DNA from 4 places in the Azotosporobacter soli genome. Region 4 is predicted to be linked to each of the others. Evidence: riboswitches for the same ligand, from Rfam matches in the RefSeq annotation. Region 4 holds a riboswitch; each other region holds the start of a gene.

Region 1 (4,974 bases), on a different contig from region 4:
AAGCGCGAATGCCTTTTGCCGCTTCCAAGCCGTTCATCTCCGGCATACGGATATCCATTAAAACAATATCCGGTTTGCTTTCGGCCGCCAGGCGTATCGCATTGGCGCCGTCGCCGGCTTCTCCGACCACTCTGATTTGCGGGCACTGCTTTTCTATGATGAAGCGAAGGGCCTGTCGCTCCAGCTGTTCGTCATCGACAATCAGTATCGTATACACGCTCTTCACCCCTCCTTTTTATTCCGTCTGATACGGCAGGCGAATGCCAATCGTCGTTCCGCTACCGAGACAACTTTGCATCGTGATGCCGTATTGACCGCCAAAATAATGTTTGATTCGTTTATGTACATTCAAGATGCCAAGGCCCGTCGTCTGCCCCTGGCTCTTCTGCCGTTTTTCTTCGCGAAAAATCGCGGCAATCTTGCCTTCCTCTACGCCGACGCCGGTGTCGCTAATTTCCAGGTAGACGTCCGTCTCACGCAAATGGCCGCTGATTTTAATCGCGCCGCCTTCGATCCGCCCCTCGAGTCCATGAATGATCGCATTCTCCACCAACGGCTGCAATGTCAACGCCGGCAGCCTGGCCGTCCAAATTTCCGGTTCCACCTGGATCGAAGAGTGGATCCGTTCGCCAAAGCGGACTTTTTGGATCGTCAGATAGTCCTGTACTGATTTCAGCTCTTCCTCCACGGTCCGCAAACGATCCATGTCGCGCAGGTTATTGCGCAACAGATCCGATAAGGCATACGCCACTTCCTGCGTCTGCGTCGCGCCTTCGAGCATCGCCAAGCGGGCGATCGTGTTCAGCGTGTTAAAGAGAAAATGCGGATTGACCTGTGACTGTAGCGCCTTCAGTTCCGTCGCCTTCAGCAGCGTTTCCAGTTCCGCCTTGGCCTGCAATTCCTTCATCAGTTTTTTCTGTACGATGTTGGCCACACCGATCTCTACTATATAATTGGCCATGATATAAATCAGATCGGCCGCCGCCTTGATATTCGTCTCCTGTACTTCCCTGACCCGGTCGAACAGTTCGCTCAGCACCGCTTCGTCCAGTTCCAGGTCGCTGACGCGTTTGCACATTTCCGTTTTGACGTCTTCTCCCTCTTCGCGGTACAGGACAACCTGTCCGGCCAGGAACGCGCCGATATACTGATCCTGCACGATGATCGGCGCCGCCAGATCCGTCAAGCCGGAATGGCAACGATAGACTATGGGTTTTCGCAGGTCGATGGAACGGCGTCCGCCGCTGTCATCGCAGCCGGAACAACGCGCCATCCCTTTCGGCGTTGAACGGATGTACTGACAAAGTTGCGTGAAATTGCTCGTCCGTGTGATCGGCGTTCCTTCCGGATCGACAATGACCGCGGCCAGGCCCGTGGTTTCAGAAAACTTATCCTGAATCTCCTGCAGTACATCGGTATTGACAATGTCTCCTAGCGCAAACTGGCTGATTTCTCGCACCGAAAATCACTCCCTCGCGTGTGCTATTCTTGCAACAATGTAAGAATATTTTGCTCTGCACTGAGGGAGTATTAGCCAATCGTCTGACAAATCCCTGCATTTCGCAATATCTTCTTATACTACGACAATTTTCTCTTGAACTTCGACTTCCGTCCGGTTTCCCGGTATTTCAAGCGGCGTCAGTTCGGAAAAGCGAGCCATATGATGCATGGTATATAGCATCGTTTTCATGATTGATACCATCAATACTGCGCCCGTTCCTTCGCCCAGCCCCATATTGGCGCGGATGAAGACGCTGTCGGACACGATGTTTCCCATTAAAAGAGCGTAAGCCATGCCCGGTTCTTTTGACATGTGCGACGGAATCGCATGCTTTTCGATTTCCGGCGCAATGCGTGAAGCACATGCATACGCGACAGCCGTGATGAAGCCGTCGATGACAAAAGGCGTCCGTAGCTTCGCACACTCGAGCATGCCCGCACAAATCGCAACCAAATCAAAGCCGCCAAGACAACGTAAGACCTCCTGCGGCGTTTGCAGTTTTTCTTTATGCAGCGCAACGCCTTTGGCAACGATCTGGCGTTTGTGTTTTAGCAGTTCCGTCCGTTCAACGCCTGCGCCGTAACCGACGACGAACTCCGGCAGAATGCCGGTCAGACCATGCATGACTGCAGCCGATGTCGTCGTGTTGCCGATCCCCATTTCACCAAATGAAAGCATATTGTAACCGCGCTCTTGCACCAGCTCGCGCACCAGATTCTGACTCGCCTGCCAAGCCTGATCGAACTCGCTATGGCTCATTGCTTCTTCTTTGATAAAATTCTTCGTTCCCAGCGCCACTTTCCGCTGAAAGCCGCTAAACGGTTCCGTCGAATTGATGCCCACATCCGCAACGCCATAATCAATCCGGTTACTTTGGCAAAAACAGCTGATCGTCGCTCTGCCTGCCACCATGTTCTGCGCCTGTAAATATGTGACTTCCTGCGGCGTTTGAGCAACGCCCTCTTCCACGACGCCGTTGTCGGCGGCAAAGACCAAGTGGTATGGTTTCAACTCCGGCTTGATCTCACCCCAGGACATGACGATCTTCTTCAAATGTTCTTCCAGCAGACCTAAGCTGTTTACCGGCTTGGCCGCTCCATCGATCCACTCCTTGACCCGCGTTTCAAAATCCATCTTCGCTTCCTCCTTTGTTTTTTCCAAAACAAAAACCACCCAGCCCAAAAGGCTAGGCGGCTATATAGCGACCCCATCCTTCCGGCATTACCCCTTGCGCGGGGGTAGATGACAGCCAATACAGGCAGGTCTCCTGGCTTTCAGTTCATTGCGTTCCTGCGCCTTCCCGGTTTCCCAGTGGCATATTACAGGAGCAGCTCCCCGATTACAGTGGCGCGACCGCGTCGTTTTAGGATGCAAGGCATCCTTCCGAACTTCCCTATTCTCCTCCCTTTTACAGGAGGCACCTGTTTGGTGGCATATTCTCTTTTGCTTTAACAAATTCGCCCTTCTCAAAGCCATTCCTGCCTGCCGCTAACGCTCGACAAGATAATCAACGATCTGGTAAGAAAAATCCTATGCATCCTCTTTCAGATGCTGCGTGTCATTCGAGAGCACCAATTGCAGCAAACCCTCGCTATATTCCAGGATGTTCACCGCCGTCGTATCCTGTTTCAACGACCAGACTTGATCAATCGGCAGGCCAAGCGCTGCGCAAAGCAAGGTGCGCAGCGGGCCGCCATGCGAAACGATCGCGATCGTTTCGCCCGGATGCGCGGCAATGCACGCGTTGAGTCCTTTCAGCGCGCGAAGTTGCACCAGTGGAAAGCTTTCGCCCTGCGGCGCATAGCCTATGCTTGGTCGCGCATACATCGCCGTAAGCCAGGCCGGCCAACCGGCCATGATCTCTTCATAAGTAAGACCTTCCCAGAGGCCAAAGTTCAGTTCACGAAACGCCGCGCACGTCATGACGGTAAGACCATGCGGCAAAGCAATCGCCGCTGCGGTCTGAACGGCGCGCGTCAAATCACTGCTGTACACCGCCCGAAGCGGAAGCGAGGCCAAACGTTTTCCCACCTGCTTTGCCTGCATTTGTCCCGTTTCATTCAAAGGAATATCGCTATGCCCCTGGTAGCGTTTCGTCCGATTCCAATCGGTCTGACCATGCCGCACCAGAATGACTTTTGTTGACGCACCCATACCTTACACCCTTTCTTACTTAACGCAAAACACGAGCAGTACTGCCAGTTGCGCCACTTCATTGACCGCACCGTAGACATCGCCGGTCAATCCGTCCAGCCGCGCATTGACATAGCGGCCGACAATGACAGCGGCTATGCAGGCTGCGGCTCCACCGCCCAGCGCCCTGACGCCGAACGGAGCCAGGAGAAGCGCCGCCAGCACTGCGGCAATCAGCAACGCATGCCGGTCATGATGCTGAAAAAACATCTTGCCCAAACCTTCGGGCCTGGCGTAAGGAAACGAAGTGACCGCCACCACAAGGCCCATTTTCCCGCCGATCGCCATAGCAAAACAAGCAAACGGCAGCAGCGCCGGATCGATATCGAGATAAAAAGAATACTTCGTTAAAATCAGCAGTGCGAAGGCCATCGCGCCAAACGCGCCCACCCGGCTGTCCTTCATAATCTCAAGCATCCGCTCCTTGGGGCGACCGGAAAAGATGCCGTCCGCCGTATCCATAAAGCCGTCGCAATGCAGTCCTCCGGTAATGATGATCTCCGCGACAATCAATGTAACCGCCAGCACATGCGCGGGCGCTCCCGCATAGTGCTGCAGCAGATAAGCGCCGCCACCCAGCAGCAAGCCGATGATCGCACCGATAAACGGCAGCATCTTGACGCTGCGGCCAAAACTTTCCAGCGACCATTCCGTCTGGCTGACGACCGGAATGCGCGTAAAAAATTGAAAGCCCGTTATAAAATCAGTCCATAGCGTTCCCAGCACGATTCCTCCTTCCGGCACAACCCGATTCCTATGCTATGAGATAGTTCTCCTCACTGCCGGTCTATTCCTTCCCCTTGACAAGATACTTCCTTCTTTCGATAATATGCTCTTATACGCAATTCGGATAGCGATTCATTGTTCTCTTGTGAAAGCATATTGCCAAGCGCGCCAAATTCACTTGCCGCATATCTTCGATAATGCTAGTGTCAAAGTATATACGCACATGCGGACAGGAAGGAGTTCACTTTATGAAGCCAAACGTTTTTGAATATTTTATGACCCCGATCAGTTTGCTCGGCACAGGCTGCTTGCCTGAGATCATCAAATATGTCACGCCGATGAAATTTCGCAAAGCTTTTATTGTCAGCGATAAATTTCTCGTCGACAGCGGTCTGACCTGTAAGTTGACGGATATCCTGCAGCAGGCCGGCATTTTCTACATCATTTACGACAACGTCTCGCCTAACCCCACCGTCGAACAGGTAGAATATGGTCTGAAGCTGTACCGCGACAACGGCTGCGACTTTCTCATCTCGTTCGGCGGCGGCTCGCCG
Region 2 (4,974 bases), on a different contig from region 4:
CATTTTTCAATTTCAGTTATCCAATTTTCACTGCAAAAACGCAGTTTTTCGAAAAAACGTTGAAAAACAGGCGGTAATATACCCCTGCGTTTCTTCCAGGTCGCCAGTTTTTTCAGATTCATGCATGCAAAAGTAAGCGTCACCTGCATTTTCACTTTCTGCAGGCCACGCAGTTGCGTATAGCGCATTGCATGCTTTTCTTTTGCATCTGCAAAGACACGCTCAATTGTTTGCGAGCGCAATTTGTAAATATCGCGATATATCGGCATGTGCCGATACTCATCAGCAAGTTCCAGATAGGATTCCCATACATGCCTTTGGACTTGCTTTTGATGCGCTTTGCTCTGCGTGCATTGCTCTAAATGCGGACACACTTTGCATTGTTTTGCATCGCTTTTATATTCTTGATATCCTTCACGATTCGTCGTACTGTAGCCAAGCGCCTGGTTGCCAGGGCAAATCATGCATTCATAATATTCATCATATACGTATTCATATTTCTTGAAGAACCCTTCTTTTGTCATAGGACGCTTGTAGGGAACGACAGGAATTCGGCCACTGTCGATAATTTGTTTCATAATCCAGGGCGTTTTGTAGCCCGCATCGACGGCAACGGTTTCGGTTTCAGGGAAATAACTGACGACTCGTTCATACAGTTCATCAAACAATCGACTGTCATTAACATTGCCCGCTGCGACTTCGTATCCTAATATGAAGTTATGCCGGTCACAAGCCGTGTTGGTTACGTAGGCAAAGCATTTTTCATGCTCGCCTTTATGAAACAAGCCGCTTTCCGGATCCGTCGTACTTTGCGTGATGGTTTTACCTTGCGGCGGATTTTCATCGTCGTCTTTATCTTTTAACCGTTTCTTGCCATGGTTTTCGCGATCGGCTTGAATTTCCGCATTCAGTTCATCTTGATATTGCTTGGCCGGAATCGGCACAAACACTTTTGCGCTTTTCTTTTTGTTGGCTCGTGCTTTGATATGGGTTCCGTCAATGAATACGGAACTTGCATCAATGAAACCGCAGTTTACTGCTTCGTACAGGATGCGCATAAAGATCCGCTCAAACACATCGCTTCCTTGAAAACGCCGGGTATAATTCTTGCCGAAGGTTGAAAAGTGCGGGACTTTTTCGGTAAGGCCGTATCCGATAAACCAGCGGTAAGCCATATTTACTTCAATTTCTTTCATGGTTTGACGCATGCTACGAATGCCGAACAGGTATTGAATCAGTACGATCTTAAACAGACTCACCGGATCAATTCCTGGTTTGCCTCGTTCGGAGTCGCTATATAAACCGTCGACTTCGTCGTAGATGAAGCGAAAATCGATGGCTCGTTCAATGTCTCGTAATATATGATCTTTCGGTACTAAATCTTCTAAGCAGAAGAATTCAATTTGGCTTTGTTGACTTCGATCTTTTTTCTCGTACATAAAATCACTCCCGCTAATGATTTTATCATATCATTAGCGGGAGTGGAGATTTGTCTACAGTCTGAGGAAAACAGACGGCATTGCCGTCTGTTTTCCTTTTTAAGTGAACGAAGTCCGAGATGTGGTTTACATGGGGAGAAAGTAAAATCTGTCAAGCAAGGATATTGTGCAAAAATGGTGAAAAGGTGTGCATCTGCTAAAGCGACGTAATCTTTGGAGGAGAAACGATGGGGCATGCCTTTACAAGGACGCTGCGATGACGTACAATAACAAATAAGTGCATAAGGTGTAGGTGCCCTACGGGGCTTAATAGGGAAGACCGGTGTGATTCCGGCGCGGTCCCGCCACTGTAATGGGGAGTGAACCCAGGTTGTACCACTGAAGCCGTTTGGTTTTGGGAAGGGCTGGGGAAACGATGAGCCAAAGCCAGGAGAACTGCCTATACGACAATCACCGTTATTACCTACGAGCGATAGGGAGGGGATTTCGTACAGGCATTTTGTGTACGATTTCCCAACACGCTTGTGTTGGGATTTTTCATTTGCAAACGCAGGAAAGGATTGGTGGCAAGTATGGCTGGTATATTTTATGGTGTGGGCGTTGGCCCAGGAGATCCGCAACTATTGACGCTAAAAGCGGTCGAAGTCATTAAAGAGGCAGATGTGATTATTGCGCCGAAAACGGAGAAAAAAGAGGATAGTACGGCATTGTCGATCGCACGCCCCTATTTAAAAAAAGATGTGGAAGTGTTAAAACTTGTCTTTCCGATGATTAACGATAGCGAACGATTAGCGTTGGCTTGGGAAGATAATAAGAACGCAATTCTCGAACAATTGCAGGCAGGCAAGAAAGTTGTATTTCTGACGCTGGGCGACCCGATGTTTTTTAGCACGTATATGTATGTTTATCGTTTGTTAAAAGACTGCGGCTTTGCAATCGAAACGATTCCTGGCGTGCCTGCGTTTTGCGCGATGGGAAGCCGATTGGGTTTACCTTTGGCGGAAGGCAATGACGTCATGTGCATCGTGCCGGCTACAATGCAAGAGCAGGAACTCGACAAAATTTTGGAAACTGCCGATAATGTCGTATTGATGAAGGTGTATAAAAATTTTAAGCAGATCAGAGCGGGCTTAAAAAAGTACGGTTTCAGCGATAACGCGGTTATGGTCAGTAAATGCGGTTTGCCGGATGAAGTCATCAGTTATGATTTGAACGAAGTGGATGAAACATCAGTCAACTACTTGTCAACAATTTTGGCGAAAAAACATCCGTTGGGCTAGATAATAATTGGCGGAAGGAAGTGAGGCGCATGATACGCCAGACGAAAGCGATGGTCGTAGTCAGTTTTGGCACTACGCTTGCTTCTGCGCGAAAAACCTGCATTGAAAGTATTGAAAGAGATATGCGTCAATCCTTTCCGCAATATGATCATTACCGCGTTTTTACGTCGCAATTTGTCAGACGACGCCTTGCGTCAGAAGGAATTGAAGCGCCGAGCCTGGAAGAAGTATTAAAACAATTGCAGCAAGACGGTTATCAAGAGGTTTTAGTCCAGGTGACGCATGTTACTGCAGGACAAGAATTTTCAGATAAGGTTATTGCGGTCCTCGAACGGTGCAAGGGGATGTTTGCGACATTGCGAATCGGTCGGCCATTATTGGAAAGACCGGAAGATTATACGGCACTCGTAGCCGCGCTGCAAGAGCAGATCGAGAATTTGGCGCAGGGGCAGGCATTACTTTTGATGGGGCATGGCTCGCCCAACCGTGAAAATCCGGCATATGAGAGGCTCCAGCAAGAATTTGATAAGGGTAGTGAACAAGTGGTCGTTGGAGCATTAGAAGAGAATTGTCATCCCAACTTGGACGATGCGATCAAACTCTTGTTGCAGCGACGTGTTTGCAAGGTGAAACTGTTGCCATTGCTGCTGGTCTGCGGCGACCATGTGCTGAGGGACATGCTCGGAGCGCAAGCGGAGTCTTGGTTGAATCAGCTGCGTACGGCAGGATTCGAGGTTGAATTTGAGAAAACAGGCTTGGGCGAAAGAGTTGCGGTTCGCAATCTGTATATACAACACGCACGTGATGCGTTGACCGAGGCTGAATGAATAAGTGACCTGCATTTGTTGCCGGATAGTATATCCGGCCTTTGCCATTTCAAGTGGATGGGAGAAAAATGTGAAATGAGTATATGGATGAAAAAAACGGCATTGTTACTCGTTTTATTCGTAGTCATCGGTGTAGGTGGGTGCGGTGGCGCAAAGCAGGCGGAAAACAAGAATGCGTTTGCTGTCATCGCGGATGACAGCGGGCGACAGGTTGAACTGAAGCAAAGGCCGCAACGCATTGTTGTTTTATCAACCTCTTTGTTGGAGACGTTGTATGCTGCCGGTGGACAAGCGGTTGGCAAGCCGAATTCTCGGAATGCGCCGCCGATTTCCGGCACGGAAAATTTGCCGGAGATCGGCTATGTCTACAATGTAAATACGGAGCAGATACTCGGCTTGAAACCGGATCTTGTCATTGGTTTTCAGGGGATTCACGAAAAGCTCGTTCCCCTGTTTGAAGGGAGTCATATTCCGGTTTTGCTGCTGAAGATTAAAACTTATGATGATTTGAAACGTCAAATTGCTCTGCTCGGCAGAATTGCCGGCAGTGAAACTCAGGCCGAAGCTGTGGTCGGTGCGATGGAAGAACAGCTTAAAACTGTGCAGAATAAATTGCCGGAACAGGGCAAAAAAATCGTGATTTTGCATGCGACGGCTAAGAGTGTTACGGTAGAGCTTGAGAACAGCGTTGCGGGTAATATTGCAGCGCTATTGAAACTGCGCAATATTGCCTCGGGTTCATCGCCGATTGAAACCGGCGGTGATATGACTCCATACAGTTTGGAAAAATTAGTTGCGAGCGATCCTGATTTGGTTTTGGTAGTGACGATGGGAAGCAATACGGCTGATATTGAAAAGCGGATGCGTCAGGATGTCAGTGATAATCCGGCGTGGTCTTCGCTGCGGGCTGTAAAAGATGGGAGGATTGTCTTTTTGCCATCTGAATTGTTTCAATTGAATCCGGGCCTACAGTTTCCGGAGGCGGTAAAATATCTTGCAAAAGAGGTCTATCCGGAGGTATATGGAAATGCCCGATAAAGAGCGGCGGAAGTGGCGGATTTTACTGATCGGATTGTTCGTCGTAATAGCCATAGGCGGCTTTGTGGCCAGTTTGAGCAAAGGTGCAGTTGTCGTTAGTCATTCTGAAATTATCAATGCGCTTTTTTCCCACGGAGTGACAGGCAATCAAAGTCAAATTATCTGGAATATACGATTGCCGCGTGCGTTAGTCGCTATTTTAGTCGGTATTCATCTTTCGCTGGCCGGAGCTTTGCTGCAAGGCGTTATGCGAAATCCGTTGGCTGATCCTCATATTATCGGCGTTTCATCGGGAGCTGGTTTAGCTGGCGTGATCATCTTGGTCTTGTTTCCTCACCAAGAATATCTGGTGACGCCGGTCGCCTTCCTTGGCGCGTTGGCGGCAGCGGG
Region 3 (4,974 bases), on a different contig from region 4:
CCTCCCGGTTTTAACAATTCGTCAGCCCGTTTGAGTATCGCAGGCAAATTGCCGCCGCTGCCGCCGATGAAAATCACGTCTGCCTCCGGCAAATCTGTCATCGCCCCCGGTGCGGCCCCTTCGATCTCCCGAAGGTTTGCAACGGAAAATTTTTCGCGATTGCGCCGAATCAATTCAATGCCTTCCGCTTCTCTTTCAATTGCATAAACCTCTCCAACACCACTCTGACGCGCCGCTTCGACCGAAATAGATCCCGTCCCGGCGCCAATATCAATTATGATATCACCGCTTTGAATCGCCGCCTTGGCTAGCAGCAAAATCCGAATTTCCTGCTTCGTCATCGGAATGTCGCCGCGCAGAAATTCTTCATCCCTGATGCCAAGAACTGGTCTTATCATCCGATTACAATCATCACACAATGCTGCCACCCCTCCATCTTTGTCGCCTCCTGCAAAATGCAGCATTTTTTCTCTTCGTGTTCATAAGAAAGGTTCCGTCCGAGAAAAACTTCGGCGTCTGTTGGCCATTGCATCGCAAGCAAATGTTCGGCAATCGCCGCCGCATGCATCGTCGCGTCGGTTAGAAAGGCAACTTTCCTTCCTGAACGATACTGCCATTTTTCCAAAGCCAGCTCACGACCATGCACACTGAGTAACTCCGCATCCTGCCAGACAAGTCCATGATGTGCAAACGCGATTTGGATCGAACTCAGACCAGGAATGACTTTCAGCTCATATTCTGCACCAAATCGCGCCTTGAGTGCAGGTTGTAAACTATAAAACCCCGGATCGCCGGATACCATCACCACAACGTCGCTGTTTTTTAACGCAGTTGCGATGTCCGTAAAGAGGCTGTCCAAATCGCCATCGATTCGGCGAAGCGTTGCATCAGGCCCCGCAAAAGTATCGAGCGCCCGTTGGCTGCCGACCAAATAGGAAGCCTCCCTAATCGCAGCTGCGGCACGAGGAATCAGATAATCCGGATGCCCTGGTCCAATGCCTACAACGATTATCTTATGTTCCACTGCAAAGTTCCTCCAATCGCTTTTGCACACTCATCCATACCCAATATCTCCCCTTGCATACTCACAATGACCGTTCCGATTTCCAAGCCGCCAAACACATAGCGCTGTGCACGATTGCTAGCCTGTTTGGCAAGCGCCGCATACACTGCCTCGTTCAAACCTTGTCGACGTAAAATATCGGTCGCCGCTTCCGTCGTCGTGCAGGCAAGAATTTCTTCGATTATCTCGACACCAGCCTGCTGCAATGCAGCGTAAGCGGCTATTATTTCCATCCGACCATCGGCCATGCGGTTATGCGTATGAAAAATCCCTCCAGCTACTTTAACGAGCTTCCCCGGATGCCCGAACAGGAGAACCCTCTTCACGCCCTTATCTTCAGCTGCCGTCAGCATATGGCCGATAAAATTGCTGGTCTGCAAAACAGCTTCCTTGGGTAGTCCATATTGGTCAACGGCAATATTTTCCCCGATTTTCCCCGGGACGAAGACCAAACTTTCAAACCCTTGCGCCAACGCTACGTCAATCTGAGGCGTCAACGAATCTTTGAACGCTTCTTCTGACATCGGTTCAACAATTCCAGTCGTACCAATGACCGATAATCCGCCTTCGATGCCTAAACTTGGATTCAACGTACGTCGCGCCAACTTTTCGCCGCCGGGAATCGAAATGCGGATGACCGCGCCACGCGCTGGCCCGATGATGCTCCGAACGCCCTCTTCAATCATTCGGCGCGGCACTGGATTAATAGCCGCTTCACCGACTAGAATCGATAACCCTGGTTTCGTCACCACGCCGACCCCTTCACCGCCAAGCAGACGAATCTCTACCGCTTGCGTCAGCTCAACATCAGCAACAACAAGTATTCCATTTGTGATATCCGGATCATCACCGGCATCTTTTCGAACGCCTGCAGTAGCAGTGTTTTCCGTAATTCGCGTTGCATATTCAAGCGCCACGATCTTATCTTCGCCGCGTGGCAGCCGGACACAAACAGCTTCCGGCGTTTGCGCCAAAACAGCTAAAATCGCAGCTTGCGCCGCGGCCGTCGCACATGTACCCGTTGTAATGCCCGAGCGCAATTTTTCTTTCAAACAAAAAGCCCCCCTTGCAGCAAGGGGGGCACAATAAATCATGACTATAATGAAACAGCGATAATTTATTCCACCCACCTGCCCATCATCCGTAGGTCAAACGGTGTGTGTTGGAACAGGCAGGTCTCCTGACTCTGGTTCTTCACAAATCTATGCCTTCCCAGTTTCCCAGTGGCTTTCATTAGATCTGCTCCCCATTACAGTGGCGGGACCGCGCCGGTTTTGCACCGGACTTCCCTTTTCAGCATAAAGCACCTATTCCCATATTCTATATACAGTTACAAAATATTTATATTCCCGCTCTTTTTAAAAACTCCTGCCATTCGGCAAATTTTTATCGCCGCGCCCCCTTTGTAGGACGATGAAAAAAGATTTGTAGGATTATTTTGTATTTTTTTGGCGTTTTTTGTTGAATATTTTGTAGGTTTTTGTCATAATAAAGCCAATACGATATAACAACGCAGGGAGTGACAACTACAAATGAAAAAAGTGTGTGAGAACTGGAGAACTGCTTTAAACAACGTTCCCTTTGGCATTCATTTATTCCCGGAATTTGAAAAGAAGGCCCAATTGGCTTCCGCTGAAGTCCACCGAGTCAAAACGGTCGCCGAGGCCAGCGCTGTTGTCGAATCCATTTTGACTGCAGCCAATGTCAAAAACATTGTCGCTGTAGACAGCCCCTTGCAACAAGCAGCCAATCTGCTGCCCTATCTTGCACAAAAAGGCTTCACGCTCTACACCAGCGCCGCTGAAATCGCCGAACATGCGGAACAATCTGACTGCGGCATTTCGACTGTCGAATTCGCCATCGCCGAAAGCGGCAGCGTCTGCATGGACGGCATGGCCTATGAAAGCCGCGTTGTCTCCATGCTGCCGCCGTTACACATTGCGTTTCTGCCGGCCAATCGTGTTGTTGCAGGAATCCAAGATGCCTTCGACCTTTTCTCCCATGTCTTCGATCGCGGTTATTTAAGCTTCATTACCGGCCCCAGCCGTACCGCCGATATCGAGCGGGTATTAACAATCGGCTGCCATGGCCCTTGTCGCTTCGTCATCATTGCTATTGAAGAAGAAATCGCCGGAGGTGTCGAATAAGCATGGAAACGAACAATCGCAACATTCGTAATGAAATCGCTGAAAAATTAGATGATAAAGTCCTGCGCGGCGCACTGGGTCGTTTTGCTGAAGCCTACCCGACCGCCCGTGCTAAAGCGTATGAAAATGTGCCTGACGTTGACGCATTGCGCGAACAGGTTAAAAACATGAAACACAATACCGTTCTCAACATCGAAGCCGTTGCCGATCAATTTGAGGCTTCCGTTGTTAAGCGCGGCGGCAAAGTTTTCCGCGCCAAGAACGGCGACGACCTTAAACAATACCTTATCGACCTTTGCAAGGCGCGCGGCGTAAAGCGCATCGTAAAATCAAAATCTATGGCCACCGAAGAAATCCATCTTAATCATTCGCTCGAAGAAGCAGGCTTGCATGTAAAGGAAACCGACCTTGGCGAATGGATTCTCTCCTTAGCCGGCCAGCGTCCTTCCCATATGGTTATGCCGGCTATCCATTTGAATAAAGAACAAATCGCCGAATATTTCTCTAAAGAAATGCATCGCGATATTCCAACCGATATCGCTTATATGGTTCAAGCAGCCAGACAGCAGCTGCGTCAAGAGTTTGTCTTGGCCGACATGGGCATTTCCGGCGCCAATTTCGGCATCGCGGAAAACGGCGCCATCGGTCTTGTCACCAACGAAGGCAATGCGCGCTTGGCAACGACCCTTCCGCCGATTCACGTCGTCATCATCGGTTATGAAAAACTGATTCCGAACATTCGCGACGCGGCTCCGATTCTGCGGACGCTGCCGCGTAACGCAACCGGCCAGTTAATGACCAGCTATATGACAATGGTTTCCGGCCCTACGCCCTACATGGTAAAAGAAGATGGTCAGTGGGTCGAAAAAGAAAAAGAACTGCATGTGATTTTATTTGATAATGGCCGCTTAAATGCTGCACACGATAAGAAATTCCAGCAAATTTATCAATGCGTCCGTTGCGCTTCCTGTCTCAACGTTTGTCCGATCTACACCATGGTCGGCGGTCATGTGTACGGTCACATTTATGCGGGCGGGATCGGTGCCATATTGACTGCCTTCCTGCACACTATGGAAGATTTCGACAAGATAAATGAACTGTGCATTGGTTGCCGCAAATGCGTTGAAATTTGTCCGGGTAAGATCGATATTCCTGGCCTGATTGAAGAACTGCGTTCACGCAACGTCGATGACAAAGGACTGCCGCTCGGAGCCAAATTGGTATTTGAAAACGTCCTCTCGAACCGTACCGTCTTCCACACCTTGCTCCGTCTGGCTGCGATCGGACAAAAACCGGTCAAGGAAGGAAAATTCATCCGCCATCTGCCTCTCTTTTTAGCCGGTTTGGCTAAAGATCGCAGCCTGCCTGCGGTTGCTGACACGCCGCTGCGTGACCGGATCGGCAAAATTAAACGCACTCCGGCTAAGCCCGTCAAGCGCGTCGCTTTCTTCGCCGGTTGCAACATTGATTTCATTTTCCCGGAAATCGGCGAATCCGCATTTAAAGTCTTACAAGACTTAAACATGGATGTAGTCTTCCCCGAAGGACAAAACTGCTGTGGCAAGCCTGTTCTCGGTATGGGCGACCGCGATACTGCCAAAAAAATCGCCCGTAAAAACATCGAAGTATTCGAAGCAGCCAATGCCGATGTGATTCTCTCCGCTTGCCCAACTTGCGCAGAAACATGGCATCAGACCTATGTCGAACTCTTCGAAGACGATCCCGCCTGGAGTCAGCGCGCTAAGGCAATCGGTCATAAAATGC
Region 4 (4,974 bases):
TGAGCGAAGAGCAGCAGGAGGGGCTGTTTCGGGCGTTCAATCAGGCGGACAGTTCTACGACGCGCAAGTATGGCGGCACGGGCTTGGGCCTGGCGATCTGCAGGCAGTTGTGCGAGCTGATGGGCGGCAGTATCCGCGTGGAAAGCGAAGCGGGCGTCGGCAGCCGTTTTATCGTGGTCCTGCCTTTCAATATCGCGGCGGAGCGCGGCCGTCAACCACGTTGGCTGACGGCGGAGGAATTGCGCGGCAAACGGATTTTGCTGGCGGAAGACAATAGCGCGGCGCGGCAAATCGTCGCGAATATGCTGACCGCGATGCAATTTAGCGCCAGTGCGGTAGATGGAGGAACGGCCGCCTTGAAAAAACTGCGCGAAGCAAAAGAGTCCGGCGAGAGATTCGATTTGATCATCCTCGATCGGTCGATGCCGGATATGGACGGCATTGCGACTGCGAGGGCCATTCGGGAAGAAGAGCTGTCGGATGCACCAAAGCTGCTCTTAGTCACGGCGTGCGAAGCGGAAACGGCGCCGCAGCAAGGCGGTGAAAATGATCTGGCCGGGTCGTTGACAAAACCGGTCCAACCTTCGGAATTGTTCGAGGCGATCCTCGATTGCTTCGGCAAACGGCGCAGCGCAAAACGGCAGCTGAAAGAGCGGATCACGTTTGCCGGTACGCGGATCTTACTGGTCGAAGATAACGAGATCAATCAGGAAATCGCACTGGAACTGCTGCGCAAACTGGAGATCGAAGTGGAAGTTGCCTGCAACGGAGAAGAGGCAGTCGAACTGGTTCAACGCGGCGGCTTTGCGATGGTGCTGATGGATATCCAGATGCCGGTGCTCGACGGAATTGAGGCGACGAAGCGGATTCGGGCCTTGCAAGATCCGGCGCTGAAAGAATTGCCGATTGTTGCGATGACGGCGCATGCAATGAAAGGCGATCGGGAGAAAAGTCTCGCGGCCGGCATGAATGACCATTTGACGAAGCCGATCAATCAGGACGCGTTGGAAAAGGTGTTGGAGCAGTGGCTGACGCAGTATGCGACAACGCTGGCGGCGCCGGAAGAGAGCGGCAAGGGAGAACGTGTCCGAGGCATCGACGGGATTGATGCGGCAGCGACCTTGCAATTGCTCGACGGCAATGAAAGCATGTATATACGGCTTTTGCAAAAATATCTTGAACAATACAACGAAACGGCGAATCAGCTGCGCGCTGCTTTGGAGAATGCAGATTGGCAGCTTGCCGTGCATTTGGTGCATAGCGTCAGGGGCGTTTCCGGCAATCTGGGCGCAACGCGCGTGCAAAAGGCGGCCGCTGAACTGGAAACGGCGCTCAATCGGCAAACGGATTATCAGGACGCGCTGGGGAGTTTTATTCAGGAGCAAGAGTGTTTGAAAACGGCGCTGCGCGATTTTTTTGCGCAACAGGAAGAAAGCCAGCCGCTTGCCTCGCCGGTCGGTGACCAGGCGGAACTTAGCTTGCTGCTTAAAGAACTCGAACCTTTCTTGCAGCGGCGTCAGCCTAAACCCTGCCGGGAACTGATCGAAAAGCTAAAGGCAAAGCGCTGGCCGCAGTCGGCGCAGCGCGAAATCGAAGAACTCGGCGAAGAAGCGGAGCATTATCGCTTTGCGGAAGCGCTGCGCCATTTACGCCGCGCGAGCGAATTGTTGGCGGATTGCACGGGGGAAGCGGGGGATTGAAATGGAAATGAGAAAACGGTCGCAAATCTTGATTGTGGAAGACTCGGAAGTGAACGTCGATATTTTGGTCGAGGCGCTGGGGGATGACTATGAGATCAGCGTCGCGTTGGATGGAGAAACGGCACTGCTGGCAGTGGGTGAGGCACAGCCGGATTTGATTCTGCTCGATATCGTCATGCCCGGACTCAGCGGCTACGAAGTCTGCCAGCGTTTGAAGAAAAATAAGGACTTCCGCCATATTCCGATCATCTTTCTGACCTCGCTCACCGACGAAGCGGATGAGGCGAAGGGGCTGAGCCTTGGCGCGGTAGACTACATCATAAAACCTTATAATCTGGCGATGGTCAAGGCGCGCGTTCGCAATCATCTGGAATTGAAACGTTATCACGATTCGCTGGAAGAGCTGGTTGCCTTGCGAACCGGTGAACTGGAAGCGACGAAGAGAGCGATCATTGGTTGTATGGCGGTGCTCGGCGAGTTTCGGGATACGGAAACCGGCGCGCACACGCAGCGCACGCAGGAATATGTCAGCGTTTTGCTGACCGTGCTTGATAATGAAGAAGCGAAGATGTCGGTCGAGCGCAAGCAGCTGCTTTGCCAGTCAGCGGTGCTGCATGACATCGGTAAGATTGCCGTGCCGGATGCGATCCTGCAAAAACCGGGCCCTCTGACGGCCGAAGAATTCGAAGAAATGAAAAAGCATACTTTGGTGGGCGGATTGATCATCCGGCGCGCGGAACAGGCGATCGGGCACAACTCCTTTCTCGGCTTGGTCGGAGAGATCGCGGAATTTCATCATGAAAAATGGGATGGCAGCGGTTATCCGCATGGCCTTAAAGGGAAAGAAATCCCTTTCGGCGCGCGTTTGATGGCGTTGGCGGACATCTATGACGCATTGATCAGTGTGCGTCCGTACAAGAAAGGCTTTTCGCATGAAGAAGCGCTGCAGATCATTTTAGACGGCGACGGGCGGACGAAACCGGAACACTTCGACCCGGAAATTCTTGCTGCGTTTGCAAAGGTGCATGAATCGTTCCGGAACATTGGGCAGGGGCAGTGAAGCGTGCGGTTCTGAGCTGAGTCTTGCGTGCAGAAAAAGGATGATGTAGGTAAACAGTTGACGTATGCTGGACATCTTGCTACAATAACGATAAATAAATAGAGTATACGGTCAAGGTGCCGCCTTCGGGCGGAGAATAGGGAAGTCTGAGCAGAGACAGTTGTCATGCGTAGGCGCGGGCCCACCACTGTACCGCAAGAGCCCTTGCAATGCCACTCGAAAGGGGAAGGCGCAAGACGGCGATGAAGCGGGAGCCAGGAGACCTGCCTTGTTTGTTTATTTACCCTTCGTGGAATAAGAAGGCTTTTTTGGCATGACGTCCAAAAAAGTCTTTTCTTTTTTTCGACTGCGCCTGACGAATAGCACTATTCTTATTGATGATTTTGGAGGTTGCGTTATGAAAATATTAGAAGAAGCATTGGCGAGAATCGTTGCACCGGATGAGGCGATAAAAGAATGCGTCCGAGAAAAACTGGCGCAAGCAATTCGTGCGCCGGAGCGTTTAGGACGTTTAGGTGCGATGCTCGAACAATACGCCGCAGTAACAGGAAGCGCTGCACCCCAAGCGCCGAAAAACTGCATGGTGATCGCGTCGGCCGATCATGGCGTCGCAAAGCGCGGCATCAGCGCGTATCCGATTGAGACGACAATGGGGATGACGGAAAATTATCTGGTGTCAAAAGGGGCCAGCGCAAATGCATTCGCTAATTTTTGCGGCGCCGACATGGTCGTAATGGACATGGGTGTGGCCGGCGACTTATCCCATGTGCCGGGCCTTTTGCAGCGAAAAATAGCGTACGGTACGCAGGATTTCAGTGAAGGAGCGGCGATGACGAAAGAGCAGGCCGTTCAGGCTCTGGAAAGCGGAATTGCGCTCGTCAATGAACAGGCGGCAAAAGGCTACCGCTGCTTCAGCCTCGGAGAAATGGGGATCGGCAATACAACGTGCAGTGCGACGATTGTGGCGGCTTTTCTCGCGCTTGCGCCGGAAATCGTTACCGGACGGGGCACCGGCATTTCCGACAGCCGTCTGCAGGTGAAAATGGAACTGGTTCGGCGTGCGCTGATGGTGAACAACCCCGATCCGACGGACGGACTCGATGTCTTGGCTAAAGTAGGCGGTTTTGAAATCGGCGCGCTGGCCGGCGTCGTGCTGGGCTGCGCGGCCAACCGGTGCGCCGTCGTGCTCGACGGACTCAATACCACGGCGGCTGCGCTGATTGCACAGGCCATACATCCGCTCGCGAAAGAGTACATGTTTGCCTCGCACCTTTCGGGCGAGCCGGCGCATCGCATCGCACTGCGCCATTTGGGTCTCGATGCCTGCGTCGATATGGGCGTGAGGCTCGGCGAAGCGATCGGCGCGTCGATCGTCATGGATATGATCAAACTGTCGGTTTCGTTATTGGAAAAAGCGCCGTTAAGCTCCCTGCCGGAGGAAAACGAAACGCAAAGAAGCAAGCGTTCTTTGGCGGAACGGATCGCGCAAATCGAAGCGCTGGATGAAGCGGCGATGCAGGCGTGCCAACTGCGCCTGGACAATCTGACGAAACCGCTGGCCAGTCTGCATCACTTTGAACATATCGCACTGCAATTGGCAGGCGTGACCGCTCAGCCAAGGCCGCGAAATCTGAAAAAAAGCGTAGTGCTGCTCTGCGAAGCGGATAGCGTAGAGGAAGATGTGGTGATTGCGCGCCGTTTTGCGCAGCATGCCGGGGCGGAGCTTATCGTCGCGGCAGCGAAGGAGCAAAGCCTTGCGTCGCAAGAGACCATCGCGGCGCTTCACGCCGGGATCGATCTGGCCGAAAGTCTGGCGGATAACGGGCAACGCATCATCGGTCTTGGCGCGCTGACGAAAGACTACAGAACGGCAGAAGAGGTCATTGCCCACAGCAAGAGTGAAACGTCGGATGCGCTTACGTTGCTTTATGAACACGCTGGCGGACAGATTGCCGCTTTGGTCGGCGTGATCATCGGCGCCGCCGCCAGCCGTTCCGTCGTCATCATCGACGATCTCGTCACCGCGGCCGCCGCGCTGCTCGCGCTCAAACTGGCGCCGCAAAGCAAAGCGTATTTGATGGCGTCTCATCTTTCGCCGCACGGCGCGCACGGCGAAGCGCTGATGCAGCTCGGTCTGCCGGCGTATCTGAAACTTGACCTGCGCTTTCAGGGCGGCTGCGGCGCTGCGCTGGGCATGGCGCTACTCGATGCGTC

Evidence for each region. Region 4 has a riboswitch for cobalamin ahead of cobT (nicotinate-nucleotide--dimethylbenzimidazole phosphoribosyltransferase). Riboswitches for the same ligand answer to the same signal wherever they lie in the genome.
Region 1: another riboswitch for cobalamin. It lies ahead of QTL79_RS13405 (nicotinate-nucleotide--dimethylbenzimidazole phosphoribosyltransferase); the one in region 4 lies ahead of cobT (nicotinate-nucleotide--dimethylbenzimidazole phosphoribosyltransferase).
Region 2: another riboswitch for cobalamin. It lies ahead of cobI (precorrin-2 C(20)-methyltransferase); the one in region 4 lies ahead of cobT (nicotinate-nucleotide--dimethylbenzimidazole phosphoribosyltransferase).
Region 3: another riboswitch for cobalamin. It lies ahead of cbiD (cobalt-precorrin-5B (C(1))-methyltransferase CbiD); the one in region 4 lies ahead of cobT (nicotinate-nucleotide--dimethylbenzimidazole phosphoribosyltransferase).

Annotation. Positions count from the first base shown of each region.
Region 1 is NZ_JAUAOA010000017.1:35,166-40,139, forward strand. Features, by position in the region: gene QTL79_RS13395 (response regulator transcription factor) at 1-217, opposite strand, end outside; gene QTL79_RS13400 (sensor histidine kinase) at 236-1,459, opposite strand; gene QTL79_RS13405 (nicotinate-nucleotide--dimethylbenzimidazole phosphoribosyltransferase) at 1,574-2,635, opposite strand; cobalamin riboswitch at 2,742-2,941, opposite strand; gene QTL79_RS13410 (histidine phosphatase family protein) at 3,032-3,655, opposite strand; gene cobS (adenosylcobinamide-GDP ribazoletransferase) at 3,671-4,420, opposite strand; gene QTL79_RS13420 (iron-containing alcohol dehydrogenase) at 4,669-4,974, shown strand, end outside.
Region 2 is NZ_JAUAOA010000009.1:98,671-103,644, reverse strand. Features, by position in the region: gene QTL79_RS10335 (IS1182 family transposase) at 1-1,439, opposite strand, end outside; cobalamin riboswitch at 1,713-1,896, shown strand; gene cobI (precorrin-2 C(20)-methyltransferase) at 2,012-2,719, shown strand; gene QTL79_RS10325 (sirohydrochlorin cobaltochelatase) at 2,749-3,546, shown strand; gene QTL79_RS10320 (ABC transporter substrate-binding protein) at 3,622-4,584, shown strand; gene QTL79_RS10315 (FecCD family ABC transporter permease) at 4,574-4,974, shown strand, end outside.
Region 3 is NZ_JAUAOA010000005.1:172,858-177,831, forward strand. Features, by position in the region: gene cbiT (precorrin-6Y C5,15-methyltransferase (decarboxylating) subunit CbiT) at 1-398, opposite strand, end outside; gene cbiE (precorrin-6y C5,15-methyltransferase (decarboxylating) subunit CbiE) at 395-1,024, opposite strand; gene cbiD (cobalt-precorrin-5B (C(1))-methyltransferase CbiD) at 1,009-2,115, opposite strand; cobalamin riboswitch at 2,217-2,389, opposite strand; gene QTL79_RS07340 (LutC/YkgG family protein) at 2,596-3,210, shown strand; gene ldhH (L-lactate dehydrogenase (quinone) large subunit LdhH) at 3,213-4,974, shown strand, end outside.
Region 4 is NZ_JAUAOA010000027.1:29,044-34,017, forward strand. Features, by position in the region: gene QTL79_RS16465 (response regulator) at 1-1,700, shown strand, start outside; gene QTL79_RS16470 (HD-GYP domain-containing protein) at 1,702-2,760, shown strand; cobalamin riboswitch at 2,858-3,045, shown strand; gene cobT (nicotinate-nucleotide--dimethylbenzimidazole phosphoribosyltransferase) at 3,158-4,974, shown strand, end outside.